Regions from separate parts of the Vibrio navarrensis genome, predicted to be linked through region 4. Evidence: predicted binding sites of a transcription regulator. Region 4 holds the regulator's gene; each other region holds the start of a gene.
The links. Region 4 encodes PurR, which represses purine synthesis genes. Its sites were predicted from a motif close to TNANGNAAACGTTTNCNTNA; they were not measured.

Region 1: the regulator PurR is predicted to act here: its motif matches at 2,011-2,030, upstream of purE (5-(carboxyamino)imidazole ribonucleotide mutase).
Region 2: the regulator PurR is predicted to act here: its motif matches at 1,546-1,565, upstream of I3X05_RS10790 (inosine/guanosine kinase).
Region 3: the regulator PurR is predicted to act here: its motif matches at 1,613-1,632, upstream of I3X05_RS04395 (NupC/NupG family nucleoside CNT transporter).

Annotation. Positions count from the first base shown of each region.
Region 1 is NZ_CP065217.1:3,474,032-3,477,744, forward strand. Features, by position in the region: gene aroE (shikimate dehydrogenase) at 1-339, opposite strand, end outside; gene hemF (oxygen-dependent coproporphyrinogen oxidase) at 413-1,330, opposite strand; gene I3X05_RS16480 (L-threonylcarbamoyladenylate synthase) at 1,360-1,917, opposite strand; gene purE (5-(carboxyamino)imidazole ribonucleotide mutase) at 2,102-2,587, shown strand; gene I3X05_RS16490 (5-(carboxyamino)imidazole ribonucleotide synthase) at 2,592-3,713, shown strand, end outside.
Region 2 is NZ_CP065217.1:2,253,725-2,257,437, forward strand. Features, by position in the region: gene I3X05_RS10785 (H-NS family nucleoid-associated regulatory protein) at 1-113, shown strand, start outside; gene I3X05_RS10790 (inosine/guanosine kinase) at 165-1,469, opposite strand; gene I3X05_RS10795 (hypothetical protein) at 1,587-1,856, opposite strand; gene mnmA (tRNA 2-thiouridine(34) synthase MnmA) at 2,048-3,172, shown strand; gene hflD (high frequency lysogenization protein HflD) at 3,183-3,713, shown strand, end outside.
Region 3 is NZ_CP065217.1:959,194-962,906, forward strand. Features, by position in the region: gene I3X05_RS04385 (lytic murein transglycosylase) at 1-582, shown strand, start outside; gene I3X05_RS04390 (LysR family transcriptional regulator) at 641-1,585, shown strand; gene I3X05_RS04395 (NupC/NupG family nucleoside CNT transporter) at 1,809-3,008, shown strand; tRNA gene I3X05_RS04400 (tRNA-Pro) at 3,326-3,402, opposite strand; gene I3X05_RS04405 (beta-ketoacyl-ACP synthase) at 3,544-3,713, opposite strand, start outside.
Region 4 is NZ_CP065217.1:1,143,987-1,147,699, forward strand. Features, by position in the region: gene I3X05_RS05165 (TVP38/TMEM64 family protein) at 1-188, opposite strand, end outside; gene I3X05_RS05170 (TfoX/Sxy family DNA transformation protein) at 341-934, opposite strand; cyclic di-GMP riboswitch class I at 1,053-1,141, opposite strand; gene purR (HTH-type transcriptional repressor PurR) at 1,333-2,337, opposite strand; gene torD (molecular chaperone TorD) at 2,641-3,285, opposite strand; gene torR (two-component system response regulator TorR) at 3,524-3,713, shown strand, end outside.

The DNA of each region.
Region 1 (3,713 bases), 1.2 Mb from region 4:
ATCTTGCACTAACCCTGCACCATCGGTGTTATCACCAATGATCTCACCGTCATCAAGTTTCTTTAAGGTATTCACGGCCCCTGCCAGTTGCGCGCGCTCGGTTAACCGATCCGCCAATTGATAAGCCTCTTCCTTAAACGGCACCGTCACATTACACCCTTTTCCACCTGTGGCAAAAAAGGCGTTTGCGGCGGACTGAAAACCATCCAGCGGAGCGAGCTCTGCGGTATAGCTTAAGGACTGATTGGTTTGGCGAGCAAACAGGGTATGGATAAACGGCGATTTACTGTGCCCGATCGGGTTACCAAACACCGCATAGCGATCAAGTTGCTGGGTCATTTCCTTACCTTAAAAACAAAACAGGGCCATCTAATTCGATGACCCTATCATTATCTCCTTGAGGAGAAAAGCGTTACCAATCTCTCGGCTGGAGGAACTCGTCATACAAGCGTGCTTCCGCCGAACCCGGTTGTGGCTGATAAGCATATTCCCAGCGAGCCAATGGCGGCATAGACATCAATATCGACTCAGTTCGACCGCCACTTTGCAGACCAAACAAGGTGCCGCGGTCATAGACCAAATTGAATTCTACATAACGACCTCGACGATAGAGTTGGAACTCCCGCTCGCGCTCACCATATTCAAGCACTTTGCGACGTGCGACGATTGGCAAATACGCCTGACAATAGCCTTCCCCCACCGCCTTAAGGTAATCAAAGCATTTATCAAATTCCCATTGGTTCAGATCGTCAAAGAACAAACCGCCCACACCGCGGGTTTCGTTGCGATGCGGCAAGAAGAAGTATTGGTCGCACCACGCCTTGTGCTCAGCGTAAACCGTCTCACCAAACGGCGTGCATAGCGCTTTGGCCGTGTCATGCCATGATTGGCAATCTTCTTCAAACGGATAGAAAGGCGTCAGATCGAAACCGCCACCAAACCACCAAATCGGCGCTTCGCCCTCTTTTTCGGCGATGAAAAAACGCACGTTGGCGTGTGAGGTGGGTACATAAGGATTTTTCGGATGCATCACCAAAGACACGCCCATCGCTTCAAAACGCCGCCCAGCCAACTCCGGGCGATGTGCTGTGGCAGAAGCTGGCATCATTTGGCCCTGAACGTGAGAAAAATTAACCCCACCTTGCTCAAACACATCACCATCACGCATTACCCGCGTGCGGCCTCCACCGCCCAGTTTTTCTCCGGGTTCACGCTGCCAAGCATCCTCGACAAACACCGCTCGTCCATCTTCTTGTTCTAATTGCTGACAAATTGCATCCTGCAGTGCCATCAAATACTGCTTCACTGCTTGTTTATTGATTGCTGACATTCTTTACTTACCTTTGAAGCAATGCAGGGTTATCCCTGTCTTAATATTTGTGCGCTTCGCACATCGCGAATTTCACTCGGTTTTGTTCGCCCACCCGTTTCACCAATGAGTATGGCCTGAACTTTATCGCCCAACTGCTGTTGCACTTGTTCCAAAGTGAGGCAGGCAGGAAGCCCGGACAGATTGGCGCTGGTAGAGGTTAACGGCTTTGCAAAGGCGATGCACAACTTTTGCACTAAAGGATGATCGCTGACACGCACCGCGACCGTATCATACTGTCCCGTGACCCAAGATGAGGCAGACGTGCTGGCAGGAACCACCCACGTATACGGCCCCGGCCAGCTTTGCTGCATGCGTTCGATCTCGATGTCAGTCAGAGCGTCTCGGTCGATGTAGGGCCATAACTGGTCAACATTGGCTGCAATCAAAATCAGCCCTTTATCGACCGGGCGCTGTTTGATTTCCAGCAGCTTACCGATCGCTCTACTGTTATCCGGATCGCAGCCCAAACCAAATACCCCTTCGGTAGGGTAAGCGATGACTTCGCCTTGCTGTAAAGCACGCAGTACCTGTTGAAAATTGTCCATCCCATATCTACCCACTGTTTGATTCGTTCTCAGTGTACAAACAATTCTCTCAGTGAGCGAAAAGGAATTACTTGAGCTCAGCGATTGGCGAAGTGACGCAAACGTTTGCTTGGCATCAAAAACCCCGTATAATGCGCACAAATTTTATCAGCTCACCCAATTATGCAGCTTGAAGGAGTTTGAGATGAAAGTCGGTATCATCATGGGTTCTAAATCGGATTGGCCAACCATGAAATTGGCAGCAGAAATGCTGGACAAATTTGGGGTTGAATACGAAACCAAAGTCGTTTCTGCACACCGCACCCCTCAACTTCTGGCTGAATACGCGTCCACCGCCAAAGCGCGCGGACTCAAAGTGATCATTGCTGGTGCAGGCGGCGCCGCTCATTTACCCGGCATGACCGCCGCATTCACAAGTTTGCCTGTACTTGGCGTTCCGGTGCAATCGCGCGCGCTCTCTGGGCTGGACTCGCTCTACTCCATCGTACAAATGCCAAAAGGCATCGCGGTTGGCACATTGGCGATCGGTGAAGCAGGGGCGGCCAACGCAGGGTTATTAGCTGCGCAAATTCTCGGCACCCATGATGAGGCTATTATGGCAAAAGTCGAAGCGTTTCGCGCCGAGCAAACCGAAAGCGTCCTTGCTCATCCAAATCCGGCCGAGGATTAATCCCATGCATGTACTGGTTCTTGGTGCGGGTCAATTGGCTCGCATGATGTCTCTGGCTGGTGCGCCACTGAATATTCAGATCTCCGCCTACGATGTGGCAAGCGGTAATATCGTCCACCCTCTGACTCAGCACCTGCTCGGCTATGGCTTAGAAAATGCCATTGAACAAGTCGATGTGATTACCGCAGAGTTCGAGCACATTCCCCATGATGTACTTGATGTGTGTGAAGCGAGTGGCAAGTTTCTACCTAGCACGCAAGCGATTAAAGCTGGTGGTGATCGTCGCTTGGAAAAAGCGTTGTTGGATAACGCAGGTGCGCGCAATGCAAACTACTACATCATTGAGACGCGTGAAGATTTTTCTCGGGCGATAGAGCATGTCGGTGTACCTATGGTGCTCAAAAGCGCCTTGGGTGGCTATGATGGCAAAGGCCAGTGGCGCTTGAAAGACGCCACTCAGGCGGAGGCTATCTGGAAGGAAATGGCCGAATGCATTGCGGCCACGCCAACCCAAGCGATTGTCGCTGAAGAGTTTGTCCCTTTTAACCGTGAAGTCTCGTTAGTCGGCGCACGAGCCAAAGATGGCCACGTCGAAGTGTATCCTTTAGCGGAGAACGTACACACCAACGGCGTTCTGAGCCTTTCCACCGCAATTGATGCGCCAGAGCTGCAAGCCCAGGCAAAGCAGATGTTTACCGCGGTCGCGGAGAGCCTCGATTACGTGGGTGTGCTGGCGCTGGAGTTTTTTGATGTCGATGGGCAACTGCTGGTGAATGAAATCGCGCCTCGAGTACATAACTCTGGCCATTGGACACAGCAGGGCGCGGAGACCTGTCAGTTTGAAAATCATCTGCGTGCCGTATGTGGCCTGCCACTTGGCAGTACCAAGCTGGTGCGTGAAACGGCGATGATCAATATTCTCGGCGAAGAGAGTTTGCCTGAGTCGGTGCTCGCGATGGCTGGCTGCCATGTTCATTGGTATGGCAAAGAAAAACGGACTGGACGCAAGATGGGACACATCAATGTGTGCGGTGACTACAGCGGTGAACTGCAACGCCGTTTGTGCGCGTTAGCCAAAGTGCTGGACGCCGATGCGTTTCCGGCCGTGCAAGCCTTTGCCAGCAAA
Region 2 (3,713 bases), 1.1 Mb from region 4:
AATATGTTGATGTGAACGGCGAAGAAAAAACTTGGACAGGCCAAGGTCGTACTCCATCAGCAATTCAAGCGCAGTTAGATGCAGGTAAATCTCTAGAAGATTTCGAAATCTAATCTTAGCATTATATAAAAAAGGCTCCTTGCGGAGCCTTTTTTATTTTCTATTTAACGTTCCCAATACGCTTCTTCTAAGCTATCTTCCCGTTCTGGTAAGCCACGTGACAAACGAGGTGAGTGCTGAGCAAGAACTTCATAACTGGCACGATTTGCATACTTACACACTTGAGAAAAAGATGAATAAGTGAGAAATTCGTGCACATGCTTGCTTGAGTTGGGCACATTCTCTTTGTGGTATTTATTCGCTGCCATATCGTGCAACACCGCAGAAAGTGCCGCATCGCCCGCACCATTGGTATTTTTAATTTTCTCAGGGCCCCCCATATATGGTGAAATATGTGAGTAAACCTTAATCGGGTTTTCACATGACGCCTTTCGCGTCGGGCGACTAAATTCATAGCGATTAAACTCAGCAATACAGCCAGGCAAAAGAGGCAGTGATGTTTCACGTTTTGCACTCTCTTCGGAATAACCCGCCATAAATAATCCAAGCGGCCCCGCCGTACACAATACCAAGTCTGCCCAGTCGAGAGTTTTATCTGAAGCAGCAAGCGGATCGCTTTCACCGGTTAATGCCTCGGCTTCATCTTCATTCATCGCTACTACCGTGACATGATCATGAATAAATGATTGCCAAAACTGCGGATCTTCCTGAATAACAAACTTAGTGCCAAGGGTTAGTACAACGGGCACATGGTATTTTTTCGCGTATTCGATCGCTTTCATTGTGGCTTCCGGCATAGGATCGCCTTCCTTACAACGAATCAAATAAGCCGTCAAAACCAAGGCAGATGCTTTTTTAAAAATCTTTTCAGGGATACTTTGCGGCTTTAGCTGATTCATTTGACCTTCGCTGATCGCGAACGTTCGTTCACCGTCTTCGGTAATTAGCGCAAAACAGCGACCTATTGCTCCATCCACACCCTGCAAGTAATTTAGATCCATACGGCTGGATGTATTACATAAATAACGATAACCGTAGCTGCCAATTTTAATATCTTGGCTCATGACACCGAGTAGCGTTGAGCGATCATCGGCCAATACAGAGTAATTATGCAATGTATTTCCTATCGTCCCGCCCGCATATTCGTTGGTAATCAAATTCTCTTGTTTTAATTGCTGATAAAGTGCTTCTGCCGTTTGGTCATCAATAACCAATGAGTGACCTTTACTCAGACCGTATTTCTCAATCACCTCTGACGTCACTTTCGCTTCAATATCCACCAAAGTTTGGTCAATACCGATAACATGTGTACGCGTCATTCGTTTGCTTTCCTGCGCTTGGCTCACCAGCGGATCGCGGGCATGTACAGGAAAATAATGCTTTGATTTGCGTTGTCCGGGAAATTTCATAGTGCTCGTCTGAGTAAGGGGTTAAAAAAGAGAGCGGATTCTAACCTGCTGCCTAACCAGCGGCAATAAAGGCAATTATAGCAAACGTTTGCTCTGCTCTTTTTCTTTTGCGTGCGATTATTCCCCTTCCATAAAGCCAAGATCGGGTAGCTGATCGAGATGCTCGGCGTAACGTTTGAGATTAAATTTTCCTTCATTTCGCATCACATCAAAAATCTCAATTGAAACGGCGCATGCCATCATCGCAATGGCTTCCTCACGCGAATGGCCAGTCATCATTAAACGCATCAAGGTTTCTTTCACTTTAACTGGGTTGCCATCTTCGAGTTGATTTTCGATCACTTCAATCAATTCTGCTTCTTCTATAAACTGGTTTTCGTTACTCATAGGCTCTGTTCCGATTTGAAATTTGGCTCACTATGCCACAGTTCGCTTTTCTCTACGCACTCTATTCTCTTTTGGAGAACTATTTTGCGGAAAAATTCGGCAAAACGATTTGTGATTGCCGTCGCGGATCTGTTGCCGCTGTGTGCTTTCTGTTAGAATCTGCGTCCAGTTAATTGAAGTGGTGTTAAGTAATGTCTGATAACAGCCAAAAGAAGGTCATCGTTGGCATGTCCGGCGGTGTAGATTCATCGGTTTCTGCCTATCTCCTCAAGCAACAAGGCTATCAAGTCGAAGGCCTGTTTATGAAGAACTGGGAAGAAGATGATAACTCTGAGTATTGTACCGCAGCCGAAGATTTAGCGGACGCTCAAGCTGTTTGCGATAAACTTGGCATTCACCTGCATACGATTAATTTTGCCGCAGAATATTGGGACAACGTGTTCGAATATTTCCTTGCCGAGTACAAAGCAGGTCGAACGCCAAACCCAGACATTCTTTGTAACAAAGAAATTAAGTTCAAAGCCTTCCTTGAGTTTGCCGATGAAGTTCTTGAGGCAGACTACATTGCGATGGGTCACTACGTGCGTCGTACTTTCCCCGCTAACGGTGAAAAGCCGCAAATGCTGCGTGGTTTGGATGGCAATAAAGACCAAAGTTACTTTCTGTATACCCTGAGCCACGACCAAGTGGCGCGCAGCCTTTTCCCGGTTGGTGAACTGGAAAAACCCGAAGTACGCCGTATCGCTGAAGAACAAGGTTTGATCACTGCGAAGAAAAAAGACTCGACCGGTATTTGCTTTATCGGCGAACGTAAATTCACCGATTTTCTTAGCCGCTATCTGCCTGCCCAACCGGGTAACATTGAAACGCCAGAGGGTGAAGTCGTTGGTCAGCACCAAGGCCTGATGTACCACACCTTGGGCCAACGTAAAGGCTTGCACATTGGTGGCCGCAAAGGCGGTGGCGGTAATGAAGAGCCTTGGTTCGTCGCCGAAAAAGATCTGAAACGCAATGTGCTCATCGCCGTACAGGGGCAAGAGCACCCGCTATTGAAATCTGAAGGCTTAGTCGCCTCTCAACTGCACTGGGTGGATCGTGAGCCAATTCGCGAAGTGATGAAATGCAGCGTAAAAACTCGTTATCGCCAGCAAGATATTGCTTGTACAATCATTCCTATTGATGATGACAACATTAAAGTGATCTTTGATGAGGGGCAAATTGCCGTGACTCCAGGGCAATCGGCGGTTTTCTATCAGGGCGACGTTTGCCTTGGTGGCGGTATCATCGAAAAACGCATTCCATACACTCAAGCTTAGGAGACGTTACGTGGCGAATACACTTTATGACCGCACTATCGCTTTTGCTGGCATGTGCCAAGCTGTAGCACTGGTTCAAGAAGTGGCGAAAAACGGACATTGTGATCAAGATGCCTTTGCAACGTCGATGAAAGCCATCGTGAATACCAATCCAGCGAACACACTGGATGTGTTCGGCCATGAGCAAAGCCTCAAATTGGGGTTGGAATGTCTGGTCAAAGGCATCGACAGTACCCCTTCTGGCAACGAAATTACTCGCTATCTGATCAGTCTGATGGCCTTGGAAAGAAAGCTGGTACGTCGTAACGATGCGATGGCTCAGCTCGGCGACAGAATCCAGATGTTACAGCGTCAAACCGAGCATTACGATCTCCTCGAAGAGCAGATGATCAGCAACTTGGCGAGCGTTTATCTTGACGTAGTGAGTCCCATTGGACCACGCATTCAGGTAAACGGCACCCCTTCTGTGCTGCGTCAAACCGCCAATCAGCATAAGGTTCGGGCACTACTGCTCTCTGGTATTCGCTGCGCCGTATTGTGG
Region 3 (3,713 bases), 180 kb from region 4:
CCTGTGGTCGACGCGCTCGCGACTATGGCCTATGAAGGGCGACGCGAGGCGTTTTTCCGCGCCGAAACCATGGCGGCGTTGAAGATTCTCGATCAAGGACACATTGAATACGAGAATTTTAAAGGCTCTTGGGCGGGTGCCATGGGGCAATGTCAGTTTATGCCCAGTTCGTTTTTGGCCTACGCTGCTGATGGCGATGGTGATGGCAAAAAGGACATCTGGAGCAATACCCACGATGTATTTGCCTCGACCGCTAGTTATCTCAGCCAGTCTGGTTGGGATGACAAGTACACTTGGGGGCGGCAAGTAAGAATCCCTAAAGGGTTTGACCTTTCCTTGCAGGGCAGGGAAGAAGCCAAAGGTAAGTATTTGCAAGAGTGGAAAAAGCTAGGTATTACCAATTATGTGGGCGGGGCGTTGCCGATGCTCAATCAAGATATCAAAGCCTGGCTGGTGATGCCGGATGATGAAAATGGCCGGGCTTACTTGGTGTACAACAATTACAATGTACTAATGAAGTGGAACCGCTCTCACTACTTCGCTCTGGCCGTTAGCCATCTGGCTGATCGCATTAAAGATTAACCACCAACTTAGGCTTGTCTCATGCGTTGCGTGATGGCAAGGCCTTCTTAACGACAACATGTTATCTGAACGCGCAGCACAAATGGTGGTTTTTTCCGCCTTGGTTAAACATCGCAACTTCACTCAGGCGGCGAAAAGCTTGGGTGTGTCGGTTTCACACGTCAGTAAGCAGCTTGCGTTACTCGAAGCCTCGCTTGGCATCAAGCTGATTCAGCGCACCACGCGCAGTTTTACGCCGACCGAAGCAGGGCTGAGCTTTTATCGTCATTGCCATCAGGTGGTGCAAGCGGTGAACAATGCGCAGTCTGAAATGGAGAGCCAGCGTGATGAGGTGGCTGGTTTGGTGCGTATCGGTTTGTCGCAATCTTTCGGTACCTTGCATGTGCTGCCTGCGATTGACGAGCTGCGTCAGCGCTACCCACAATTGCAAGTCGAATTGCACCTGTTTGATTATAAAGTGGATATGTTAGACGAAGGGCTGGATGTGTGGATCACCAACCACGAGAAATTGCCAGAGGGGTATATTGCCCAGCGTTTGGCCGATTGCCAATTCGTGGTTGCTGCGTCACCCGACTACTTAATGCGTCACGACACGCCTGCACATCCAACGGACCTTAGCGAGCATAACTGTTTGATTTATCGCAGTTGGGAACGTGATTACACCAGCTGGGCTTTTCGCCGCGCCGACGAAGAGTTATGCGTCAAAGTAGCAGGCAACTATTCCGTTGATTTGGCCGAAGCAGTGCGCGATGCCGCGATTGCCGGATGGGGGATAGGCTATCTTGCCACCTATTTGCTGAGTGATGAGTTTCGCAGCGGAAAACTGATTCAGCTATTGCCAGAATGGCGCGCCAGCCAGCAAATGCCGTTTTATGCGGTCTACCCAAGTCGTCAACACATGCCAAAGAAAACCTCAGCGGTGATCGAATTTATTCGGCAAAAGATCGGCGCACCATGTCACTGGGATCAAAAGCTGTTGCCTTATATCACCATTGCGCATTGAGTGATTTTCGTCACATATTATTTCTCTGTTGGGAAACATTTTCCTTATATGGAAACAATACCAAATAGCAAACGTTTATCTTGATTTTTTTCAAAGAGTTAAGTGTATAGGCGTTGGCTGCTGTTCTTCCTGTTCCACTTTATTAACATTCCCGACTTGCATCCCGCGTTTGTCACTATACAATCCGCGCCTTCCTTGTTCCCCCTCTCTCTGGAAACCTTCTATGAACTCTTTACTGGGTATTGTGGCCATTCTCGTTGTCGCGTGGCTATTATCTACCAACAGAAAAAACATTCGTTTGAAAACAGTACTACTGGCGTTTTGTCTGCAAGTCGCGTTTGCCTTACTTGTGCTCTATGTTCCTGCGGGCAAAAATGCGCTGAATACAGTGACGGGCGCTGTGTCAGGATTGATCAAATATGGGCAGGAAGGCATCGCTTTTCTGTTCGGCGGTTTGGCAACCGGCGGTTTCACTTTCGCCATTAACGTGCTTGGGATCATCATTTTCTTCTCCGCGCTGATCTCGGGTCTGTATCACATTGGCTTGATGCCCAAAGTGATCAATTTGATTGGTGGTGGCCTACAGAAACTGCTCGGTACGGGAAGGGCTGAATCGCTCTCCGCGACGGCGAATATTTTTGTCGGCATGATTGAAGCCCCCCTTGTGGTCAAACCGTACCTAAAGCACATGAGTGATTCGCAATTTTTTGCAGTGATGACTTGTGGTCTTGCCTCGGTTGCTGGTGGTACCTTGGTCGGGTATGCCTCGCTCGGTGTAGAACTGAACTATCTGATTGCTGCTGCGTTTATGTCGGCACCAGCGGGCCTGTTAATGGCGAAGATCCTCATGCCAGAGACAGAAACTGAGCCACAAGCGGCACAGATGGAAAACATTGAAATGCCAAAAGCCACCAATGTGGTGGAAGCGATGGCCGATGGCGCGATGTCGGGGCTACGCATTGCCGTTGCGGTGGGCGCGACACTGCTGGCGTTTGTCAGTGTGATTGCGCTGTTAAACGGCATGTTGGGTTGGATTGGCAGCTGGTTTGGTATCAGCCTGAGTTTTGAGCTGATCCTCGGCTATTTATTTGCTCCCGTCGCGTGGCTGCTAGGTATTCCTTGGCAAGAAGCGATCACCGCAGGCTCATTGATTGGCAATAAGATCGTTGTTAACGAGTTTGTCGCTTTTATTCAGTTGATGGAAGTGAAACAGCAACTAAGTGCTCACTCTCAAGCGATTGTGACGTTTGCGCTGTGTGGTTTCGCCAACATTTCGACCATGGCGATGCTGATTGGTGGTTTAGGTAGCTTAGTGCCGGAGAAACGTACCTTTATCTCGACCTATGGTTTTCGCGCCATTGCCGCTGGTGTGCTGGCAAACCTAATGAGCGCCTCGATTGCTGGTGTGATCTTAAGCTTGTAATTCGTCTACGCCATTGAACTTGGCAGATAGCATTGTCACTTCTGGACAAAGCCGATGCTGTCTGCCTTTATTCTTTCTCTTCTCCCTGATTTTCTTGTAACTCTTCTCTACGCGGTTCGCGCCTTTCCCACTGCTATTCCCTTTCTTTCTCATGCAAAGCGACAAGTAGGAGCATTTGATGGACGGCCAAAAAAGCGGTTACATGAAATGATGAAATGATGAAATGATGAAGAGATAAGGATTGAAGATTGGCGCTGTTAAGCTATTTTAGGCGAGAAAGCAAAAGAGAGAGCCGAAGCTCTCTCTTTCTAGGTGTATGGTCGGACTGAGAGGATTTGAACCTCCGACCCCCGACACCCCATGACGGTGCGCTACCAAGCTGCGCTACAGTCCGATGGCGTCTACTCTAATCGGAAGTTCTGGTTAGGTCAACACTTTGTTTCACAACAATAAAAGCTCGTTGATAGAATGACCAGTTTGCGCATTTAATGGCCAGAAAAAGTGAGCCACAATATTGAGCGCCGTAATGGCAAAGTTAATCACGTACGCGTTTAAAGATGATCGAGGTGTTAATGCCACCAAAAGCAAAGTTGTTGCTCATCAGATACTCGATATCCATCTCGCGCCCGTTGCCTGTGATGTAATCGAGATCGCCGCATTCGGGGTCGAGATTGTTGAGGTTGAGAGTGGGGTTAAACCAACCGC
Region 4 (3,713 bases):
AAAGCAGTCAGAGCGACGTATAGGACAAAGTAACTGATTGCGGCCGTTAGCCAGTGTTGGCTGATATAGTCGCTAAGGAGCTGCTGTTGAGCTTTGGCATTTTCTAAAGTGAGGTAGGGAGCAAAATGGTAGACCAAAATAGCCATCACACTGACTAAAATAAGGCCAAAAAGCATTTTTCTATTCATCGCATTTTTCCAAGTTTAATTCTCTAATCTAAGACAGGGAAAAGCACAAAAAAATTTCAGGCAAGGCGAAAAAAACTAAGCAGAGTAAAGAGGAAGCGGAGTAAAGAAAAGCCACTTCGTTGCAGAGGTGGCTTTCAGAAACTTACTCAAGCTTAAGAGGAAAGCTTATTAACTAACTCATCTCGGCGTTTTTGAGGGATGACGCTCCAGTGAGTTCCATTGATAGCGCCTTCTAACGCCCACAACAGCTCAAGGCTAACACTTCCACTGTGCGTGTTTTTGATCGCTTCATAAGCCCCAACAGAACCGTGCATTTCCAACTGCTCAACCGTTTCAATACCTGCTTTTTTCAGCATGCGCTCAGTCGCCAGCCTTAGATTTGGCAAATCTTTCAGACGATCGGGTTTGGCAACGGCTTGAAGCTCTTTCTCTTTTCGGGCGCTGTCCAAAGCTTGTCTTGCGACGCTCATCAGTGCAGTCTTGTTATCCCAAAGGGAATCGGTTACCGCGTAGTATTTGGTAACAACAGGGAAGCCACGTTTTTTGTAAACATAAGGCTTAAGGCCCTGTTTTTCGAACAATGAGGTTGTGTTTTGATCCGCGCGAATATGAAGCTGATCTTTGACGACCAATGCAAACATGGTCTCATCTGCAAAAAGGCCGAATCCGCCAAACATAGAGCGAGATTTTATCGCACCAAGTTGCTCAAAAAGCTTCATTGAATCTTTGAGTATCGGTTTATCCATGATGTGTTATCTCGGTGTAATTATAATTACGCCACCCATAAATCAGGTCCGAGAGATTAGCAAACCAATGCATACAAGATGTCATTAGAGAGTCAACTCAATGTAATGCATTTTTGCCATCGGGAACCCCGCTACCTACCAAACAACATTTGGTTTAGGCCGGAGGCTTTGCGTCCCACCTTTTCAGATGGTTTGCCCTGTGCGTGACAGCTAAAGGATACGATTTCTATTGGACTAACATCACATTTTAGAATTAAAAGTGTGATCTTGGTTCAGGTAATAGTTTGCGGAAAATGAGCCAAAACTCGTGTACGAAAATATCTTGTTATTTGTCACAATAATGATTTTGTTTTGACACAAAAAAATAGACGCCGAATAGCGTCTATTTTTTAACAATGTCAGTTCAGTTTTTTAACTGTGTCGCGAATAACGATTTCTGGATGCATCTCAAAAATGCGTTTATCGTGCTCTTTGTCTTTAATGCGCTCAAGTAGAATTTCAAATGCATTTTTACCGACACGACGTTTTGGTTGGTGAATGGTGGTAAGCGGCGGAGAGAAGTACTCGGCCAGTTCAATATTGTCGTAACCGATCACCGACATGTCTTCAGGAATACGGATACCGAGCTGTTGCAAACGGCTCATTAGGCCAAGTGCCATGGTGTCGTTAAAGCAGAAAATGGCCGTTGGACGATCGTCCCAAGAGGCGATCTTATCAGCGACCAATACGGCTGTATCACATTCAAAGTTACCTTCTAAGATCCAATCTTGATTGACCGCTAGGTTTGCCTCTGCCATTGCGCGTTTAAAACCAAGAATTCGCTCCTGACACGCGGCTTTTTCGAAATGACCGCTCAGGCAGGCAATTTTGCTGTGACCGTTATCAATCAGATATTTGGTTGCGAGATAGCCACCTTCTTCTGAGTTGTCGATGATCTTGTCGGCTTGCGAGCTAATCGGGCCCCAGTCCATGATTACTTTTGGAATATCGGCGTGTCTATCGAGCATTTCACGCAGCTCTTCGGTCAAATCTGAACACATCACCAAGATACCGTCGACGCGTTTTTCAGCCAGCATGCGGATATAGTCGCGCTGCTTTTCATAGATGCCACCAGTGTTACATAGAATCAAGGTATAGCCTTGGCGGTAGCAGTAGCTTTCTACGCCGTCAATCACTTCAGAGAAAAAGAGATTGGTTGACTGAGTAACGAGCATGCCAATAGTACGAGTCGTATTGCATTTCAAGCTGCGTGCGACGGCGCTAGGCGCGTAATTGAGTTCATCCACCGCCTTCATCACTTTTTCTTGCGTTGTTTCTGCAACAAAGCGGGTTTTATTGATCACGTGTGAAACTGTCGTGGTTGATACGCCGGCTAAACGTGCGACATCTTTAATTGTGGCCATAATTTTGTCCTGTCCAAGGTTACCGCGGGGAACATTGAGCCGGGTAACGCTCTTGCTACCTTTCTTCGAATCGGTCTTGAACATGGAGAGACCCAAGAAAAGCAGCAGCTTAGCTAAAAAAACACAAAAACCGCTGTTTTTCAGCGGTTTGCATTAAATTCATATTTTATCGTTTGCGGTCTCAATTTTATATCGAGATACGTCAGCAGGCAACCAGCTCAGCACGCGAATATTGTATCCGTGTTCACACTTTATTGGTTAATCTTCAGTCGAGTGATTGCTCTATTGATAGGCCTGTAATTATTATCCAAGTAAATAGTCACTGTCCAGTTTACAAAATGCAATTAATAGTTTTGCAACGCTGGTGTAGAAGTCAAACTGGTCGTGTTGAAGACACTGCTGGTGAAATTGCGGCAGCCAAGACAGCAGCATATCTTCAATGAACTGTTGCTGCTTGGCAAAGGCGGCTTCCATATGGCGCTCTTGCTCCAGCTCATTCGAACGGATAATCAGATGGCCTAAAAAATCCAGTTGAATAGCGAGATGATCCGCAGGTTCATTGAGAGTGTCGCTCACTCTCACGCCGTGCTCTGTCATCAGCTTTTCCATCATTCTGGCTGGTTCGGCGTTGAGTAACCCTGATTGGTCGAGGTAAACGGAAGCGTAGGGTAGAGCGCCATGTTTTGCGCTTTTCAGAAACAGATCGCAAAAGTCTGCGGCCAGTTCAAGTTGAGCATCTTTACGCTCAAGCAGTTTATTCAACGTTTGTACCAGTTGCTGCACTTCAACCCGCAAACGGTCATTTTCTGCTAAACCACAAAGAAATGAGCGAATCTCTGCGCTGTGATATTTGTCCAGTTCCACTTGGCTCAACTCTTTGGCGAAAAGGCTTGAAAGCCACCAGTAAATTTCGGCACGCTTTTCGTTGAAGGCTTTGATCTCTTGCATTTTCTTTGTGCTCCTCAAGGTTTCTCTTATTAGTTTAACCAATAAAAATGAACAGCGGTCACCCTGATTATTAATGGATTATTTAATTATATGTCGGCTTGTAAATGGGTGAAAAATAAGCTTGTCTTGAATCAATAAAAGCCGAGATTATTGTGCTAACTTTGCTCTGACGCTAGAAATGTGACTGTTTATGAATAGAATGAATCGGCGTAGAGAAGAATGACAGAAAGTGGTGTAAATGAGCTATCACGTATTAGTCGTAGAAGATGATGTAGTGACACGAGCCAAATTGGTGGGTTACTTCCAAAATGAAGGATATACCGTCAGTGAAGCAGAGAGCGGCGTAGAAATGCGTGAGGTATTGAACAGCCAAACCATCGATTTGGTGATGTTGGACATTAATCTCACTGGAGAAGATGGCTTGCTTT